Regions from separate parts of the Paenibacillus sp. JNUCC 34 genome, predicted to be linked through region 1. Evidence: a T-box and tRNA genes for the amino acid it is inferred to sense, from the RefSeq annotation. Region 1 holds a T-box; the other holds one or more tRNA genes.

The links. The T-box of region 1 lies ahead of tyrS (tyrosine--tRNA ligase). A T-box ahead of a tRNA ligase gene usually reads a tRNA of that ligase, here a tRNA-Tyr.
Region 2: it encodes a tRNA-Tyr, which carries the amino acid that the T-box ahead of tyrS (tyrosine--tRNA ligase) is inferred to sense. The anticodon was not compared.

What each region holds. Positions count from the first base shown of each region.
Region 1 is NZ_CM177770.1:5,285,237-5,295,361, reverse strand. It holds gene AC2TF5_RS24510 (S66 family peptidase) at 259-1,275, opposite strand; gene AC2TF5_RS24505 (aminoglycoside phosphotransferase family protein) at 1,393-2,313, opposite strand; gene AC2TF5_RS24500 (Gfo/Idh/MocA family protein) at 2,686-3,780, opposite strand; gene AC2TF5_RS24495 (ThuA domain-containing protein) at 3,800-4,540, opposite strand; gene AC2TF5_RS24490 (hypothetical protein) at 4,940-5,233, shown strand; gene AC2TF5_RS24485 (hypothetical protein) at 5,247-5,372, shown strand; gene AC2TF5_RS24480 (hypothetical protein) at 5,426-5,716, opposite strand; gene AC2TF5_RS24475 (MerR family transcriptional regulator) at 5,954-6,709, shown strand; T-box leader at 6,896-7,116, shown strand; gene tyrS (tyrosine--tRNA ligase) at 7,211-8,473, shown strand; gene AC2TF5_RS24465 (protein rep) at 8,521-9,231, shown strand; gene tyrP (tyrosine-tyramine antiporter) at 10,034-10,125, shown strand, end outside.
Region 2 is NZ_CM177770.1:887,624-897,748, reverse strand. It holds gene zwf (glucose-6-phosphate dehydrogenase) at 1-1,516, opposite strand, end outside; gene AC2TF5_RS04050 (YwmB family TATA-box binding protein) at 1,656-2,426, opposite strand; gene AC2TF5_RS04045 (response regulator) at 2,567-3,217, opposite strand; gene AC2TF5_RS04040 (sensor histidine kinase) at 3,195-4,277, opposite strand; gene liaF (cell wall-active antibiotics response protein LiaF) at 4,319-4,963, opposite strand; gene AC2TF5_RS04030 (PspA/IM30 family protein) at 5,169-5,861, opposite strand; gene AC2TF5_RS04025 (PspC domain-containing protein) at 5,863-6,351, opposite strand; gene AC2TF5_RS04020 (PspA/IM30 family protein) at 6,354-7,028, opposite strand; gene AC2TF5_RS04015 (hypothetical protein) at 7,077-7,382, opposite strand; tRNA gene AC2TF5_RS04010 (tRNA-Leu) at 7,694-7,773, opposite strand; tRNA gene AC2TF5_RS04005 (tRNA-Arg) at 7,782-7,858, opposite strand; tRNA gene AC2TF5_RS04000 (tRNA-Cys) at 7,870-7,943, opposite strand; tRNA gene AC2TF5_RS03995 (tRNA-Gly) at 7,955-8,029, opposite strand; tRNA gene AC2TF5_RS03990 (tRNA-Gln) at 8,043-8,117, opposite strand; tRNA gene AC2TF5_RS03985 (tRNA-His) at 8,137-8,212, opposite strand; tRNA gene AC2TF5_RS03980 (tRNA-Trp) at 8,236-8,309, opposite strand; tRNA gene AC2TF5_RS03975 (tRNA-Tyr) at 8,317-8,402, opposite strand; tRNA gene AC2TF5_RS03970 (tRNA-Thr) at 8,406-8,481, opposite strand; tRNA gene AC2TF5_RS03965 (tRNA-Phe) at 8,503-8,578, opposite strand; tRNA gene AC2TF5_RS03960 (tRNA-Asp) at 8,608-8,684, opposite strand; tRNA gene AC2TF5_RS03955 (tRNA-Met) at 8,717-8,793, opposite strand; tRNA gene AC2TF5_RS03950 (tRNA-Val) at 8,813-8,888, opposite strand; tRNA gene AC2TF5_RS03945 (tRNA-Glu) at 8,962-9,036, opposite strand; tRNA gene AC2TF5_RS03940 (tRNA-Ser) at 9,053-9,144, opposite strand; tRNA gene AC2TF5_RS03935 (tRNA-Asn) at 9,150-9,225, opposite strand; rRNA gene AC2TF5_RS03930 (23S ribosomal RNA) at 9,361-10,125, opposite strand, start outside.

The DNA of each region.
Region 1 (10,125 bases):
TTTCAGCAATTACATCATAGATAGGATGACTGTATTTGTCCAGCAGGGGGAAGAGATGGAGAACAGTTCAATACAGGCCGCTACATGACGGAGGATCGAACCGAATTCTAAATAACAGTCCGGCTCTATCTAACGGGTTCTCCTTTTGGGTGCAAAAATTATTTTGCCGAGATAATTGGTAGCACTTTTGCCCATTAAAAAACGATAAAAAGACAGTTTAACGGCTGTCTTTTTATCGTTTTATAGGGAATAGAGTAATTATTGGTTAAAAGATTGCTTTACTGACCCTTTGCCATCTCCAACTTCAATCTCAGCATATGCCCCGTTTATGAAAGTTATTTGTGGTGGAACATGACCACAATCAATATCGTAGATTATTGGTATCTGCAACTCCTCATATAGCTCTGTGTAAATATCCTCTGCTGTATAATTGTCAATAGCTTGATTTGCATCGCTTCTTCCAAACAGAAGACCCGTACAGTTATCAAACCAACCAGCTAATTTCATCTGAACCAAAGACCTGCGTAAATCAGTCGTTGATAGTTCGCAATTCTCTAAATACCATAAAATAGGTTCATTATTAATATGATTCTTTTGAAAATGTTGTACATCACCGAACGGCGTGCCAATTACATGTCTTATCACATCGATACACCCACCAAGTAAGCGACCCTGTATTTTCACATTAGCATTCGAAATAACTTTCCAATATGTTTGTTCTGTTAGATGAAAGACGCATGGTGAAGGGTCAGAGTGTTTCCATTCCTTTTGATATTGTTCTGATGATTGTTGGATCATTGATTCGCCAGTTTTAGTTGATAAGGCAGATTGCCACATTGCAGTTGTGTTATCTGAGAAATCTCCTCTTAAATCAATGAGATTTGGACCATGAGCAGTTGCTATGCCTGTTTTTAAGGTTATTGCTAACAATAATCCACTTATATCTGAATAACCTAAAATCCACTTACTCTTTAAATTTTCAAAATCAATGTATTCAAGAATTTCGATTAAAAGTTCGCCACCCCAAGGTGGGATGATAATACTGATGTAATCATCTCTCATCATTTCATTGAATTCAGTAGCGCGTAATTTGGCTGGCGAAGACTTTGCCTTTTCTTGAGTCCAAACCGTTTCTCCACAAATAACGTTGAATCCCTTCATTTTCATACGATTACATGAAAGTTTAAGTAAATCATGTAATTCGACTTTTACCCCTGACGAGGGTGCGGTTACACCAATTGTTGCTCCTTCTTCTAAAGACGGATATCTAATCATTATTGTCACCTTCTCCAGTTTACATTATTTTACTGAATAGATTCGTGTGAAGCAATATGTTTCAATGATAGCATAGAAATGAGAATCCGTTAGGCTCATAACAGCCGAACCGTGTTATTATTTCAACAAAGTCTTCAACCGCTCTTTCATATAATCATAGCTTGGTCTTGAATCCTGTTTCGCATAAAAGCGAAGCCCGTCAATGGCCTTAACCAGCATATAACAGCGCAGCCGTTCCTCAAAATGAGGGATGTCAATTTTGTTAGCGTAGCATACATCTCTTACTTTTTGAGGGAAATCCAGTGTAGAAGACCAGAAATGCAGACCGGCAACATCAAACATAAAATCACCATGCATAGCCATCTCCCAATCCACGATCCCCGTAACCTTGCTACCATCAGAGAGCATGTTGCCTAAATGAAAGTCACCGTGCACAAGGAGCGGACTGTCAGGGGCATATTGCAGCAGCTCCATCATAGCCGAGTATCCTTCTTCGAACAGCGGCCTTTCCAGAAAGCTTTCGTCATATAACCGAGTCCAGTCTTGATAGAAGTCATTCGGATCAATCTTAAAAAGTGTTTCAATCGTTTCAACCCATGATGTAGGTGAGGTGCTGCCCTCCGGTGATATCCATCCGTAACCTTGGGAACGGTCAATGTTCAGTTGACCTAACGCGACCAAATGTTTAGCGACATCTTTCAATATGATTTCTTGTTGGGATGGAGGAAAGGTGCTTATAGGTTTTCCGTGCGCCTTATCGCTTATGGCAAAGAATACCTCGTCGATTTCCCCGACCTTCACAACCTTAGGAATAGGCAACCGAGAACCATAAGTCTGGTACATATAGCGTGCCTTTTCCAGTGATTCCTTCGTTTCTTTAAAATGGGCCACGTAAGGGCGGCCATTCCAATCGAAGCTGAACACTCTGCTGAGTTCTCCCATTTCAATGAGGGACAGGTTGCTTACGGAGCTGCCGAGGATCGTCGTCAATTTCTCTTTAGCGACATGAATATCCATACTTAACTTAAACGATTTCAAAAGACCATCTCCATTCAAAAAGTGGTTTGATGAACTCGGTCAACAGAACGCAAAAAAGCCGTGACGAACCCTCTTAGGATCAGTCACGGCGTAGAACCGTTTTAGACAGAAATAAAAAAGCCTGCTAAAGCGATGCATTCCAATCGGCGTTATGATGATCGAGTTCTTCTGATAGCATCATGCTTGAAGTCCATAACAAAGTGAACCCCCGTACAGGAGTTAGTTCGTTTCAAGCATAAAGCGTTATTCAATTTATCATTATTGAATAACAATCAGGAACACGGTCATCATCATGATTGGAACACCTCCGTTTTTTGGTTAGATATATTGTATTTCAGCATGCTCAAAAAGACAATGACGAATCGAATGAAATCACGAAGTAAACGAAAGCTCCGCCATAGGCACGGCAGGTTCACATGTGCTCTTCATATCATAATAGCTGCCCGAATCGGATGAGAGGTGGAAGGCCCACATCGCTTCCAGCACATGATAGGCTAGCTCGCCATTCGCACGGTGCTTTCGCTGATGCAGCAAGGCGTCAGCCATATCGGCAGGTCCGATTCCACGGCTGTTTCCGTCATATCCCTGGACAAGAGGCTGTTCCGTCCATTGCTCCTGACCGAGCCTCCGGTACATGACCTTTCCGTCAAATCCGTTCGGATCAGGCACGATCAGGCTGCCCTTCGTGCCATGAATTTCAATATGAGGGAGCGTGCTTCCTCCGAAAATATCGAAGCTCGTAATGAGGGTGGCCACGGCTCCACTATGGAACTGCATCGTACCGGCCACATGGGTTGGGATATCCACAGGAATGCTTTTGCCATGCTTCTTCTGGCTCGTAATCGTTCGTTCCGTCAGGGCTTTACTCGTAATGCCGGCAACTCTGTGGACAGGACCGAGCAGCTGAACGAGTGCCGTTAAATAATATGGTCCCATATCGAACATTGGACCTCCGCCTTCTGCATAATAAAACTCCGGATCAGGATGCCAATGCTCGTGACCGCGGCTCATCATGAACGCTGTAGCCGAAACAGGACGGCCAATGGTTCCGTCAGAAATCAATTTCAGAGCGGTCTGGATACCGGCACCAAGGAATGTATCCGGGGCGCTTCCGACAAGCAGACCTTTTTGCGCAGCTGTATCCAGTACTTTACGTCCTTGCTCGAGCGTCAGAGTCAGCGGCTTCTCAACATAGACGTGCTTCCCGGCTTCCAGAGCCAGAAGGCTCACTTCGGCGTGTACGGCCGGAATTGTCAGATTGATCACCAGTTTAATCTCAGGATGGGCGAGAAGTTCCTCTGTTGTACAGGCTAAAGGGATGTCATATTTATCCGCTTGAGCTTTGGCTTTGTCGAGATCGAGATCAGCACACGCGATGAGGTCCAGTACTGCGAACTTTTTGCAGTTTTCCATGTAAATGTTGCTGATATTTCCGCAACCGATAATTCCAGCTTTTATGGTTTGCATTGTAGTCGTCTCCTTTTCATCAATCCATTTGACTGTCGTCCATGCCGCTGTAAATGTTAGCTTTTGAGCCGGACTCTGATCCCACATTCGCCTCTACAGCCGCCTTCCCTTCAGCAGCCCATAATAGTCCACGGGTCATCAATTCCTTAACACTCGGCATCTCAATGATGCCGGCATGATGGCCAAGCGAGTTGTAGTACACTCTTCCGTGGCCCCAACGCTTTGTCCATACAGCAGGCATATCTACGGCTTTATTAAACCGGTGAGGACCGTCGGCTATAGGAAAACGGGTAGTGGCAAGCACTTCAACCGCGGGGTCTACATGTAAGTAATATTGCTCTGATTCTACTATGAAGTCTTCCATTCCCTGAACCAGAGGGCTGGAGCTTTGTTTTATTTCCACGGTATATTTCACGCCGTCGTTGCCGGGGTGCGCCACCCACTGCCCTCCGGTCATAAATTGCCAGTCCACATTGTTACGGAAAGCATCACACATCCCGCCGTGGCATCCTGCTAGTCCAGTCCCGCCCTGTACCGCTTCGGAAACGTTGTTCACATACTCCTGCGAGATCTCTCCCATCGTCCATACTGGAACGATCAGATCGAGGCTTTTCAGCTTGGCCCCATCTCCAAAAGCATCAAGCGTGTCAGATACTTCTACTTGAAACTGATGTGCTTCTAAAATATTTGCGAAAATAGCTGCGATTTGCTGCGGCTCATGACCATCCCAGCCTCCCCAAACGATCAGTGCTTTTTTCATTTGTGATAACACTCCCCAAGTTGTTATAATTCAGAATTTTTACCCAGTGGCGTTCCTGTATAGACAAATCTACGGCTTAACCTCCCTAGGAATGATCGAAAGTAAGCCATGGCGTTGTTGCAACGCTTTCATTATAGGAAATACAGAAATAATTCTCTCGCCAGTTTATGTTTTGATATGGACAAAAATTGTAGTACGGACTGTTATTTAATATTTCTCGTAGAAACGGCCACCGTCTTTATAAGGACAGCAGTACCGTTTCTACTTGGTTTGTGCCCATTTTAATCAAACATTTACTGCAGTTTAAGTGTCTCATAACGTTCTATTAAGCTTACTCTCAGGTTAAGGCTATATACTTTGAAATATAAGACGTAACAACACATGAAGGAGTGATGAGAGATGATTTATATAGGTAAAACATTAATTACAGGGAGTTTATTAGCTAGCTTGGTCCTTGGAGGAGCCGCTTATCTGCAGAACGATACATTAGCTGACAGTACAGATACCTCTAGCAAGGCTACCAATCTGGCTGTGTCGGACAAGGTTAAGAAAGTTGCGGGTGATAAGATCGGGGAGGGTGGCAGTAAAATGGGACACGGCAAGGAAAACCGGACGGATACAGCGACTAAGGACATAAGCGAGGTCGAACTGATCCAAAAGCTGATAGAAAACATGACAGAGTCGCAAAAATAGGAGATGAACGAACATGCAGCGCCGGGTTAAAAGTGGAATCAACAACAGAAACCAAGGCAGAGGAGGAGTTCATGAAGAAAAAATGGGGGGAGACGGACTCACTGGTGTGGTGCAGATGAGTCTGTTAACTCCGTTCTGAGGGGGCGAAATCGTTATCCGCACATGGATACGCCACCATCATACATTGAAATCCTACACCCCAACCAAGTGAAGAGATTTTGATATCATGTAAGGATATATTGGATACTTGTCATCAACTAGAACTCCATTTTTATGATGTCCACAAGAAAAGTGTTCGCTCATTGCGTTTGGAATTGACTGATTTATCGTGCTATTTTTCATATTTAACGGCTCAAATACAAGTTCATTCATTACTACTTCAAAAGGCTTTCCAGAAACTAGGACATTATGAATTAGAGCAATACTTAAACCGCTTACATTATAATGCTCCATCCGTTTAATCATATTAATATTTAATTCCATATCCCCAATCATCCTCCCTATTTCTCTACACTATAGAACATTGGTTCGTGTCTTAACGACATTATTTAATACAAAATTTACAAGATATAAGCAATTAATCATTTGAAAAAATTCAGATAAAAGCAGTCGTCCACTGTTAGAATACACCCAAGAACGTTTTTCTTTTGAATGGGAAAAATAGATGTTGACCTTAACGTTACGTAAAGGTGTACAGTGGAATTGTCAGGAGGTGAACTCATGGAGTATACCATTCAGAAGCTGGGGCATCTGGCTGGGATCAGTACGAGAACCCTGCGATATTACGATGAGATTGACATTCTTAAGCCGGCCAGAATCAATTCGTCAGGCTACCGTATTTACGGCCAGTTCGAGGTGGACCAACTGCAGCAAATTTTGTTTTACAGGGAACTCGGACTTCAGCTGGACCAGATTAAGCAGATCATCACCTCGCCTTCTTTTGATAGCGTACACGCTCTTAAACAGCACCGTGAGCAGCTCCGGTACAAAAGAAGACAGTTGGATTTGCTTATTGAGAATGTGAATAAGACGATAGCATCCACGGAAGGGAGATGTACAATGAGTGATCAAGAGAAATTCGAAGGCTTCAAGGAAAAAATGATAGATGATAACGAGAAAAAATATGGTAAAGAGATTCGTGGAAAATATGGTGATGAGACTGTTGACCAATCCAATACCAAACTGAAAAATATGACGCAGGAGCAGCACGAAAGGGTGACCCGTTTGGCTGAAGAGGTGAAGAGTACGCTCGCACAGGCTTTCAAACAGGGTGATCCGGCAGGGGAACTGGCTCAAAAGGCCGCGGACTTGCATAAACAATGGCTGACCTTCTATTGGAACAAGTATAGCAAAGAAGCACATGCCGGTTTGGCCCAAATGTATGTTGATGATGAACGCTTTAAAGCCTACTATGATGCAGAACAACCGGGAAGCGCTGAATTTTTGAGAGATGCGATTCTCATTTATACGCGATGATATAGTATGGGGGAGAACCACTTAGCAAGGGGAAATATGGATAAATAATATGCTAAATTATGCAAATAATAAAGATAATTCTTATAAGGTAAAAGTTGATGATCAAAATCTTATTAGGTAGGATTTTGGAAAATAGGTGTTGACAAACCCTATGTACAGTACTAAGATGACACTAATCTAATATTGGATAACACGATGAAAGAGCGAAGTAGCAATTTTGTCCCTGTACTCAGAAAGCCAGGGGTCGATGCGACCTGGCACACACACAATTGCGAATTACACTCTGGAGGATCTTAGGTAACGCTAAGCGGTTTGGCAATCGATATTATTGCCGAGAGTGGTATTAACAGTGACTGCAGCCTGTTAATACAATTTGGGTGGTAACACGGTTAATAATCGTCCCTATGTCTGTAAAGACTAGGCGACGATTTTTTTGTTTTTCTTAATTTTTTTATCAACACACTAACTTAAAATAAATTACCAAGGGAGCGAACCAAAATGATGAACATTATCGATGAACTGGAATGGCGCGGAGCCATCAATCAACAAACAGATGCAGAGGGATTGCGTAAACTTACAAACGAGAAATCGGTATCGCTATACTGCGGGGTTGACCCGACCGGAGACAGTATGCACATCGGTCACTTGATTCCCTTTATGATGCTGAAACGTTTCCAGATGGCTGGTCACCGTCCTGTTATTCTGATTGGCGGAGCGACTGGCACCATCGGTGACCCAAGCGGCAGAACTTCAGAACGCACATTGCAAACAATGGATCAAGTTCAGAATAACGTTGATGCTCTGACAGCACAAATGAAGAAACTGTTTGTCAACGAGGGTGACACGGGATTACGCATGGTGAACAACTTTGATTGGACACATAACTTAACGATATTGGATTTCCTTCGTGACTTCGGGAAAAACTTCAGTGTAAACACGATGTTGGCCAAAGATATCGTTGCAAGCCGTCTTGATAGTGGAATTTCGTTTACCGAATTCTCATACCAGATTCTTCAATCCATGGACTTCCATCACTTGTTCACACAATTAGATGTGCAGCTTCAGATCGGAGGGGCAGATCAATGGGGTAATATTACAAGTGGTCTTGACCTTATTCGTAAAAAAGAAGGTTCAGAAGCGAAAGCATTTGGTCTCACCATTCCATTAATGCTTAAAGCGGATGGTACGAAGTTTGGTAAAACTGCCGGTGGTGCTATCTGGCTGGATCCGAACAAGACGACTCCATTTGAATTCTACCAGTTCTGGGCAAACACAGACGACCGTGACGTTATCAGATACCTGAAATTCTTCACTTTCCTGACCAAAGAACAAATCGATGAGCTGGAAGTCAAGGTACAGACCGAACCGCATAAACGTGAAGCGCAGCTTAAACTGGCTGAAGAAATGACGAGATTCGTTCACAGTGAAGAAGCCCTGATACAAGCTCAGAAAATTACACAAGCTCTGTTCAGCGGAGAAATTAAGTCGCTGACAGCCGATGAAATCGAGCAAGGCTTCAAAGAAATGCCGACATTCCATGCTTCGAAAGAATCTAAAAATATCATCGATTGGTTGGTTGATTTAGGCATTGAGCCTTCCAAACGTCAAGCACGTGAAGATGTTACCAAGGGTGCGATCTCTATGAATGGAGAGAAGGTCACCGATGTGGATATGGAAGTTTCAGTGGATAACTCCTTTGATGGACGGTTCATTATTATTCGCAAAGGCAAAAAGAACTACAGCCTGGTGAAATTGGGAGAATAGCTTTTTAGCTATTCTCCACCCCATCGCTTGTGGAGGCGAGGTTAAAAGTGTCTGAATCGTGGAAAAGATCGCTTCAATACGCTTTTACTAATCACCAAATCATCTCTGGCATTAACCGTGATCAGCAAGTCAATTGGCTTAGTTTGGATCTAGTTCTTGAACAGGTCCCATACGATCAGATCAATGTAGAATTAGATCATATGCTGGTAGCATTTAATCGTTTATTTAAATACAAAAGTGTTAAACAGGCAGTACTGGGGTATTTTCGAATGCTGGATGTTATGCAGCATGGCGATCTATACCAAGCAAAGATTCACATTCTTCTGCCTACATTAAAGAGTTATTTTCAGGGCAGATACTATCTAAAGTATGATGCATGGTTGTCCCTGTGGCGCAAAGCGCTGAACTGCGAATCAGACCGTAGGGGGCTAGTCAACGTAAGCGTCATTAGCGGAAAGAGCGATCAATGTCGAATCATTCGCAAAATGGAATTTGGATTGCAGCAATTGCAACAAGATCTGGGTCGTGAATCTGCAGATTTAAACGGATCACTGACTGGACGCAGATGGATCGGTTACAGTAGATTGCTAAAAGGGTACATGGATCTGCTGAAAATCAGTTCCAGTTATAACATAAATTCCTATAATACGGAAGATGAAATTGCTAACAGCGCGTTTGAATTGATGGTTCAGTGGTACCCGGGCGTACGAAGCGAAGCAAACGTCAATCTTATCTTTGAAAATATAGAATCACTATGATGCATATCACATTTTCACGGTGATATACATCACTCCAAGACTGGTTTTAAGTCATGAAAAATGACTAAAACCAGTCTTTTTTTTGTCATTTTAGCCCAGAATTATCAGTTTAGACAAAGGCTTTATTTGCGCATATTGGAAGGTTATAACTGTTCCTGAATGGAATCTGTGGATATTTTAGTCATCTCTACTAGGACGCCGATTCGCACAACAACCATGATGAATAACTCTGTTGTGATTAAGTATTCACTTTGTGTTTCTTGAATGGGATGCCAATCTTCATAAAACAAGTCCCACGATTCTTCAATACTTGATTCATGTGTCAGATGAAGATATCTTTTACAAGCCAATCTACAGTTACCGGAAGTGGAGCACTGCTCTTTTGAAAAATTACTCCAGACAGGAAGAGGGGAGGCATAAAAGAAGGGAATTATTAGCCAAATCAAATAAATCTAATATACATGTTTAAGAATAATTATACATTAATTTATCTAGAAAATGCTTTTATCGATAAAAGCATTAAACCTTTTACGCATCTATGAATGGCGTGATAAAAGCGTTGGTGTATATAACAACAAGATTTTGGAAAAAGAGATAAAATCCATATGTGACAAGGCTTTGAAGCGAATTGACAAAACAAAAAAATGAGGCGTATACTGACGACACAAGTTAATCGATTAACAAAAAAATATAATTTTTCGTGACGTCAAGGTGGTGAAGTCGAAGCGTTGTTCCTATGTTTTAATTCATTGTTTATGCATCAAGGTTAGATATTAGGAGAGAGAAAGAAGGATCGGATTTTATGGCCAATTCTAAAAAATTGACTCTGTTTGGCTTGATCGGTATCACCATGGCTTTCTTTGGTACCGTACGTAGTGTACCGACGCTGTCCGC
Region 2 (10,125 bases), 1.6 Mb from region 1:
CTTGTCCATTTACAGGCCACCAGTGGAATCCATCCTTTTCAAGCAGTTCGTCCGCTTGCTTAGGACCCCACGATGCCGCAGGATAAGCTTCCAGCTCACCCTGATTTTCTCTCCAAGCTTCGGCGATGCGATCCACGAATGACCAGGCCGATGCAACCTCATCCCAACGTGTGAAGTAAGTTGAGTCACCACGGACCGCATCATGCAGCAGGCGCTCATAAGCTTCAGGTGAGTTAATACCAACCATGCAGCTCTGACAGAAGTCCATAGCAACCGGCTCGATTTCGGATTCCGAACCCGGTTTTTTCGCATTGATCTTCACGTACAGCCCTTCCATCGGGTTAACCCGAATTACGAGCAGGTTTGGTTCCAGCGTGTGCTTTTGCCCAAGATATACATTGCCCGGCATACGTTTGAATTCAACAACAACCTCCGTTGTTTTCACCGGCAGGCGTTTACCAGTGCGAATGTAGAATGGCACCCCCGCCCAGCGGAAATTGTCCACGAACACACGTGCAGCAAAATACGTCTCCGTATTCGATTCCGGATCAACCTTGTCCTCTTTACGATATGCAGGCAGCTCTTTACCTCCTGTGGAACCATTCGTATATTGACCGCGGACAACGTTCTCCTTCACTTCTTCATGTGTTGCATAAGGACGAAGAGAGCGAAGTACCTTCACCTTCTCATCACGAATATCTTCCGGAAGAAGACGGCTAGGCGGCTCCATAGCAATCATAGTAAGCATTTGAAGCATATGGTTCTGTCCCATATCACGAAGTGCGCCTGCATGATCGTAGTAGCCTCCACGTTCCTCTACACCGACGGTTTCCCCCAATGTAATTTGCACGTTAGCGATATGTTTGTTATTCCACAACGGCTCAAAGAATGCATTGGCAAAACGGATTACTTCGATGTTCTGCACCATTTCTTTGCCCAAGTAGTGGTCGATACGGTAGATTTCCTCTTCCTTAAACACCTGGCGGATTTCTTCATTCAGCTTTGCAGCCGACTCCAGGTCATAACCGAACGGCTTCTCAATGACAAGACGATTCCATCCTTCTCCATCCAGCATGCCGCCCTTCATCAGATTGAAGGAAACACTGCCGAATAATTCCGGAGCAAGCGCCAGGTAGAACAAGCGGTTGCCAGCTATATTAAATTTGGCTTCCAGCTGCTCGGTTTGCTCCCGTAACTCGCGGAATCCGTCAATATTGTTAATATCTAAAGATTTATATTCAAAATGCTGCGCGAAATTACGCCATTCCTCATCCTGTTCAGAACGATATCGACAAAATTCCTGAATCGAGCGATACACGTCCTCACGGAATTCATCCTGAGACCGCGGACGCCGTGCCACGCCGATTACCGCAAAATCCTCTGCCAACTTTCCTTCGCGATAGAGACTATAGATCGCCGGGAACAATTTGCGTCTTGCCAAATCGCCGGTCGCTCCAAAGATGAAAAATACCGCTCCCGGTGTCTTTAATGAATCTAGATTTTGATTTTCAGCCATGGCTCCTCATTCTTTCTCTATGTAATATAGTGTATTTTTATGCATCACGACATAACATGATGTGATGACATTTTAGCATATTCATATAAAGTATGCTATCTCATTTCATACATTTTCATCGTTATCTCAGAAAGCGAGTTTAGTATTCTATTGTAATAACGGGAAATCCGATTGTAATTCTATTATTTTCCTTCATCGAATCTTCATGCACTGCTATTTGCATATGAATAGGGCTCTCTCCACCCATAACATAGGTTTTCAGAGAGGGAACTTCATAGGAGCGGCTTTCGGTCGTGGTATCCTGATAGGAATCCACTGCATTAAGTGGCAGTTGTACGGCCAGCTCTTCCTCTAATCTTTGTACCGTTTCACCTGCTGTCATCCCATTGTATACAGTGCCCTGAATTGAAGCATTCCATGCGGGTTTAATTCCCGTTTTCATCATAGAAGCTTGAGCTTTCTCCTGTAAACTAATCAGGTGTTGAATACCATCCGGTCCTTGGGCATCCAGTTGTATTTTCACGTAGCTCCGTTCTCCAGCCTGAACCCAATCCATCCGTATATCGATATCAGAGATGACATCTCGAGCTCGATAGGCCTTTTCCCCGTGTTCTAGCTCAACAGACAGATCACTTATACCCATCTCTTCAGCAAGAATACTCGCAGCTTGTTCACTTTCCTTACCTGACAAAGACTTGCTCTCTCCTTGCAATTTTACAGTTACATGCAGCGATGAATCCATCTGTGCCGTTCCCAGTGCATACAGCAGTTCCAGTTCACTGCCGGAAGACTCCACCAAAAGCTCGGAACCTCTCTTATTCGTAGAATCCATCGTGAATCCGGCTAATATCCCTGTAATCCCGCACAATAACACCATAACCGCTATGAATTTCATTCCGAACCGCTGCATGTATAACCGCCCCTTTATACCGAAATCTATCAATCTAGTAAAAGGATTCCCGATTACAGCGAAAATATTCTGTTCATAACAAAAAAGACCCCACCGCTATCCGGCAGCCGGGATCTTTGTTACTACTGATGTTGGAACAGTTACTCTGCGAGCCCGTTTTTGTAGGCATAGATGGCCGCCTGTGTACGGTCCTCAACTCCAAGCTTCGCCAGTATGTTTGTCACATGAAACTTTACGGTTTTAATACCTATAATCAAATCATCTGCAATATCCTGATTCGACTTGCCCTGTGCGAGCAGGCGCAGCACTTCCATTTCCCGATCCGTCAGCTCACTGTGAGCAGGAGCTTCTGCTTGCGGGTGACGGAATCGGTTCATCATTTTCGATGCTACTTGAGATTCCAGTACCGACTGTCCACGTGCGGCTGCCCGGATGGCATCCGCAACCTCGGAAGCTCTGGACGTCTTCAGCAAATAGCTGAATGCCCCAGCTTCGATGACAGGATACATTTTTTCATCATCCAAATAGCTGGTAAGGACGATAACTTTACAGTCAGGATACAGCTTTAGCAGCTGCCGAGTGGTCTCTATCCCGTCCATTCCTTCCATCACGAGGTCCATCAGCACCACATCCGGATGGTATTCTTCTGCTAACCGTATGCCTTCTTCTCCACTGCCGGCTTCTCCGACCACTTCAATCCCGTCCTCCGTACCCAGCACGGCGGCAAGCCCAATTCGAACCATTTCATGATCATCAACAAGCAGCACTTTAATTGGCGTTTCCAACTCCATCTACTTCACCCCGGTTTCGTTCTTCGTCCATCAGAGGGACGGATATCTCGATGCGAGTTCCTTTACCGGGCGCAGTAATAAACTGTATGGAGCCGCCAAGCTCCGTCACCCGTTCCTGCATGGTAGAAAGACCATAAGAGGTTTGTTTTTTATCATCCACCTCAAACCCGACCCCATCATCCCGCAGCGTAACACGCACCGTGTTTTGCTTCCGCTGAATGCGGATGTCCATTCTGTCCGCTTTGGCATGTCTCAACGTATTGGACATCGCTTCTTGGATAATGCGGAATAGATGATTCTCAATCCCCTTCACAAGGGTTACTCCTTCATCCATTTCCAATGTAATCTCCATTGGGACTTTAATCTGCAGCTCCCGTATCAGTTCACGGAGCCCCTGCTCAAGTGCTTTACCCTCCAGGTATACCGGCCGCAAATGAAGCAGGAGTGCCCGCATTTCCGACTGAGCTACCGCTGACATTTCCTCAATCAGGGCTACCTGCCGCTGTGCTTTACCAAAATCCTTTTCCAGCGTACGACCAACGGCCGTGGCAGTCATCGATATAGCGAACAGCTGTTGAGATACCGAATCATGAAGCTCCCGTGCCAGACGCTGCCTCTCCTCCACAATGGCCGTTACACGGGCCTGTTCAGCCAGTTGTGCATTGTTCGTAGATAAACGCTGAAGTGAATTCACTTGCTCCTCCCAGCGTTTACTGATCCGTCCCAGCTGTTCTCCAAGGCGTCCTACTTCGTCTTCGCCCATGTCGGGCATGACAGCTGACGTTACGCCGCCTTTTTCCCAGGTTACTAAGGTTTCCCTAACCCCATCAAGCCTTCGTTTTATTCGGTAGCTCTGAAAAAAACCATACACAGCTCCCAAGCTAACCGGTAAAAGCACTAACGTTATCCCGGCTTGAATACCATTCCTCCAGGAATCAAAAGGCTTGAAATAGTCGTATGTATATAAAATGTACAGCGTAACCAGCATAACCACAAAGCCCAGAAGGGTGCCCTCACGGATACTTCGGGTAATGATATTAGCCTTTTTCTCCGATTTCATCGGGCAGCCCTCCTGCTTTCCTCACTTTGCGGTATCTTGGATCAAACCAGGCGTATGTTGAGATCACCACCAAGATATGAAACGATAAACTTCACTTTATATTCACTAGATTCATAATTCGGCGATTTCCAGTTCAGACGATTCATGATTCCGGTCTCCCGCTGCCTGCCGATGTCTATAGATCCAAAAAGAACAAAAGCTTCAATCTCTACACCATAATAGTCAGGTAGCGCTAAATCGATATCTCCAAGAATACCATGGAACATCATAACCGTACTACGTTCCTCCGGCAATGCAAGCGACAAATCCACATCAGCCTCACCAAGGACATGCCACACGCTCATACTCTTCATGACCCATGGAGCACTGTCCCAATCAAAGTTGGACATAATATTCTGCCTTTGAACGAATCGGTCATTTTCGTGAGCACGGCGTGCTTTCCCATAAAATATTCCGAGCGACAATAAGCCGATTCCGATAATGAGCATCAGGTGATCCAGAAGAAGCAGAACGGTTCCCACACCAAGTATAATATATCCCTTTCGGACAGAGCCGCTTCGAATCTGATGAATACCTGCAACCATCAGTAGAAGAGCGACGATGGTAAAGAAACCAAACCATCTGCCGAAAAGCATAAACACACCGATGCCAATCAATCCAAATGCAATCCAGCGATTTCTATCCATGCCGCACCTCCCCAAGATGATTATAAGCCATGAAAAGCCAAAACAGTGCGGGAATCCGCACCGTATGGCTTACCATTATATACTGAACGGTTTACCCCGAAATTATGAAGGATACCCAATATCCGTACATCAAGTTCATTCAGTAGTTTATCACATTTCCTAGTTTTACGAATACTTCTTTTATAAAATCCTGACTTGCGTCTTCCTATTTCCCTTCTTTTGCAGAGCCACCATTCATTTTGTTTCTGAGAGCGTTAAGCTGCTCATCCACTTTCATCTGCTTTTCAACGTCCACAGGACTAGTGTAAGCTACGTTGTTCGGACGGTATGGTGCACGCATTACATCCGCTTCTGCTTCCAACTGCATAATTTTTTCTTCCATGCGGTGGAAGCCCATCGAGGCGCTGCCGCTTTCGATCGAGTGCAGACTACTTACTTGCGACATTTGCTTCTTCGCTTTAGCCATTTGAGCACGAGCTACAAGCTCATTACGCTTGTTGCGCATTTTGTAGAACTCATCCTTCATTTCATGAAGCTGAGCAACCAATTCTTTGGCTTGGGTTTCAGACTGCAGGTGAAGCTCTGTGTATTCTGTTTCTTTTTGATCAAAATAGATTTTCTCTTCCAGAAGCTTACGTGCAACTTCCTCTTGACCGTTCTTCAAAGCCAGTTCTGCTTGAGCTTCACGCTGAGCAGCCATTTTCACAGCTTCTTCCACACGTTGTTTCATGCGGCGCTCATTAGCCATTTGCTTAGCAACCGTTACCTCTGCCTCGTGAATTTCTGCTTCCATGTCGCGCAGATATTGATTCAGCATAACAATTGGATCTTCAACCTTATCGAGCAACTCGTTCACCGATGCTTTTGTCATATCTTTAATTCTTTTAAATACTCCCATTTTATAAATCTCCCTTCTCATACCTCGATAGTTTTTTCTTAAGTTCTTCTATTTCTTTCTTCATAGCCTTCTTCTCTATGTCCTTCATCATGGAATCCAGATCAGCCTCTGACGCTTCGTCATGTCTAGAGGCATATCCTCTGTCATAAGATGACGGTCCTGCATTTCTCGGTCCAAAGTTGTCCCGGGCATCACGATAAGTTCCGCCAGGACGGTTGTTATATCCGCCATATGAGCCGTTCGGTCCATAATGGTAATTGTTCTGACCACGGCCTGGGCCGCCCGGGCCGTATGGATCGTGATAATATGGTTCCTTCGGAATGACCAATGACGCGATCAAATAAATAAATAATGTCGTACCGCCAGTAAAGAAGATACTGATGACAAATATAATACGGAGCAGGGTTGTTTCTACACCAAACGTTTCAGACAATCCGCCTATCAACCCGGTGAACATTTTATCTCTGGTAGAACGGTACAATCTTGTCATATTTACTCCTTTCCGCTGTTATTCAGCTTCTCCTTCAAACGGGCAAGCTCGCGATCCAGCACAGTTGAAACACTTTCACCAGTCTGAACCAGATACTCTTGACCCATTTTGCGAATATCGCGGAGACTCTTTGCTTCAAGCTCCCAATCGCTGAGACGGTCATCCAACCGGTTGAACATTTTCGGTACATCTTGGCCACCATAAGATCCTGTGCGCTCATTCATTTTTTGCTGAAGGCGCAATGTCTCCATCCGAGCAACATAGTACTGACGTTTACTGTACACCGACTGATATTCCATACGAAGCTCACCCAACTGTTCTTCTACTTCTCTGAGCGCTTCGCGGCTAGTAATTAACAGCCCCTCGTACTGTTCAATCTTTTCTTCATAGATCAGTTTTTCTTGAAGAGCCAGTTTTGCCAGATGATCTTCCCCAGCTTTCAGTGCCAGAAGTGCTTGTTCTTCCCGTTTATTCTTCATCGTCTCAGCTTGGCTTACCTGCAGCTTCAATTGTCGTGTATGAGACTCGCACTGTTGCAGCAGCTTCTCAGCCTCCGTAATGTCTTGCCGGGTAGAATGTAGAAACTGATCAATCAATCGAACTGGGTCCTGACTTTGTTCAAGCTTCTCATTTAGAGTGGCAGCCGTGATGTCCCTTATGCGTCGAAAAACACTCATAATTTCTTTATCCTCCTCTTCTATCAAGTTCATTGTGTTACAGGTTTATTAGTAGTAACGACGGCTATTTCCACCTTTAAATCGAGAAACTCCGTAGACGATCAAGACAATCCCAAGTATCGGGCCAAACAGCCAGGAAAGCTTACCGATCAGCGACAATACGCCGATACCTAGTATGATCCAGCCGAAAAACGTGTTACCGCGGCGGATTCCGTAATAGCCAAGTGCGATCATTGCCAGTGGTATCAGTAAGCTGAACAACCATCCAAGCACTGGACCGAATACCCCAAGTAATACTAACGCACCCAAACCAATAAGGAGGATTCCCATTCCATTATCTTTTGTACTTCTCATTTATACACCGCCTTTCCGTCTTATTTATCATTCATTTGTGACTTGTTCAACCTTATGATCTTATTTTAGGTTAATTCTATTCAATCTAAAACGGACCCTGGACGGTTTTTCATCCTCGACCTAAGTCGGGGAAGGGGTAAGACCTCAGTCCAACAAGACTACAACAAATAGCGAATAACAGGCACCATGCCATCATTCGCAGTTCTTGTTATTACTTATCCGTTTATTCTTCCGACTGCTCGTTGAATGACGGCGGTCAACCACAGAACACAAAAAAAGAACGTGGATAATATCCACGTTCTTTTTGATGATGCCGGTGAAGGGACTCGAACCCCCACGGTTTCCCTCACGATTTTGAGTCGCGCGCGTCTGCCAGTTCCGCCACACCGGCTTACCTAATGGCGTGCCCTAAGAGATTCGAACTCCTGACCTTTTGATTCGTAGTCAAACGCTCTATCCAGCTGAGCTAAGGGCACATAGTTTATAATGGAGGCGCCACCCAGATTCGAACTGGGGATAAAGCTTTTGCAGAGCTGTGCCTTACCACTTGGCTATGGCGCCAAAAACAAAAATGGAGCGGACGACGGGAATCGAACCCGCGACCCTCGCCTTGGCAAGGCGATGCTCTACCGCTGAGCCACGTCCGCATAAAAAAATTAATGGCTGGGGATATAGGATTCGAACCTATGCATGACGGAGTCAAAGTCCGTTGCCTTACCGCTTGGCTAATCCCCAATATGATTTTTGAAATATATGGGGCGATCGATGGGACTTGAACCCACGAATGCCGGAGCCACAGACCGGTGCGTTAACCCCTTCGCCACGACCGCCATATTCAAAATCATAATTCTATTGGCAGGGGCAGCAGGAATTGAACCCACACTAACGGTTTTGGAGACCGCTGTTCTACCTTTAAACTATGCCCCTATAAAACTGGTGGAGGATGATGGATTCGAACCACCGAACTCGTACGAGAACAGATTTACAGTCTGCTGCGTTTGGCCACTTCGCTAATCCTCCATGTGGTGCCGGCGAGAGGACTTGAACCCCCAACCTACTGATTACAAGTCAGTTGCTCTACCAGTTGAGCTACACCGGCGTATACAGTTGTTAAAACAAATGGTGGCTCGGGACGGAATCGAACCGCCGACACGAGGATTTTCAGTCCTCTGCTCTACCGACTGAGCTACCGAGCCATAAAAGCTCTTTCGGTTATAATGAAGAATGGCGGAACTGACGGGATTCGAACCCGCGATCTCCTGCGTGACAGGCAGGCATGTTAGGCCTCTACACCACAGTTCCACAAGGCATTACCGCTGTTATAGCGATATAATTGGTTGCGGGGGCAGGATTTGAACCTACGACCTTCGGGTTATGAGCCCGACGAGCTACCGAACTGCTCCACCCCGCGTCATTAAAAGGTGTATATATGGTGGAGGCTGAGGGGTTCGAACCCCCGACCCTCTGCTTGTAAGGCAGATGCTCTCCCAGCTGAGCTAAGCCTCCATAATTAAACCGACTTTCATCTTATCAAAATACTGCCCACTTATCAAGAGTTAAAATAATACTTATAATAAAGTGGTGACCCGTAGGGGATTCGAACCCCTGTTACCTCCGTGAAAGGGAGGTGTCTTAACCCCTTGACCAACGGGCCTTACTGAAATATATAGTGGCGGAGAGAGAGGGATTCGAACCCTCGAGACGCTTTTGGCGCCTACACGATTTCCAATCGTGCTCCTTCGGCCAACTCGGACACCTCTCCATAAATGGCTCCCCGAACAGGACTCGAACCTGTGACAACTCGATTAACAGTCGAGTGCTCTACCAACTGAGCTATCAGGGAACATTATTCAATTCAAGTGTTTGATCACTTGAAAACTAGATACGAAACATGAATTTGCGAATTATGCTTCCGAAGCACCTCACACCGTAGTTCAAAGCGTATGCTTTCGATGTAAGCTTCACTTCATGAAACTTGTAGGATAAGCCCTCGACCGATTAGTATTGGTCAGCTCCATGCATTGCTGCACTTCCACCTCCAACCTATCTACCTCGTCGTCTTCAAGGGGTCTTACTAATTGGGAAATCTCATCTTGAGGGGGGCTTCACGCTTAGATGCTTTCAGCGCTTATCCCTTCCGTACGTAGCTACCCAGCCATGCTCCTGGCGGAACAACTGGTGCACCAGCGGTACGTCCATCCCGGTCCTCTCGTACTAAGGACAGCTCCTCTCAAATTTCCTACGCCCACGACAGATAGGGACCGAACTGTCTCACGACGTTCTGAACCCAGCTCGCGTACCGCTTTAATGGGCGAACAGCCCAACCCTTGGGACCTACTTCAGCCCCAGGATGCGATGAGCCGACATCGAGGTGCCAAACCTCCCCGTCGATGTGGACTCTTGGGGGAGATAAGCCTGTTATCCCCAGGGTAGCTTTTATCCGTTGAGCGATGGCCCTTCCATGCGGTACCACCGGATCACTAAGCCCGACTTTCGTCCCTGCTCGACTTGTAGGTCTCGCAGTCAAGCTCCCTTATGCCTTTGCACTCTTCGAATGATTTCCAACCATTCTGAGGGAACCTTGGGGCGCCTCCGTTACTCTTTAGGAGGCGACCGCCCCAGTCAAACTGCCCACCAGACACTGTCCCCGCACCGGGTTACGGTACTAGGTTAGAACCTAGATACGATCAGGGTGGTATCCCAACGGCGCCTCCACAGAAGCTTGCGCTCCTGTTTCCTAGGC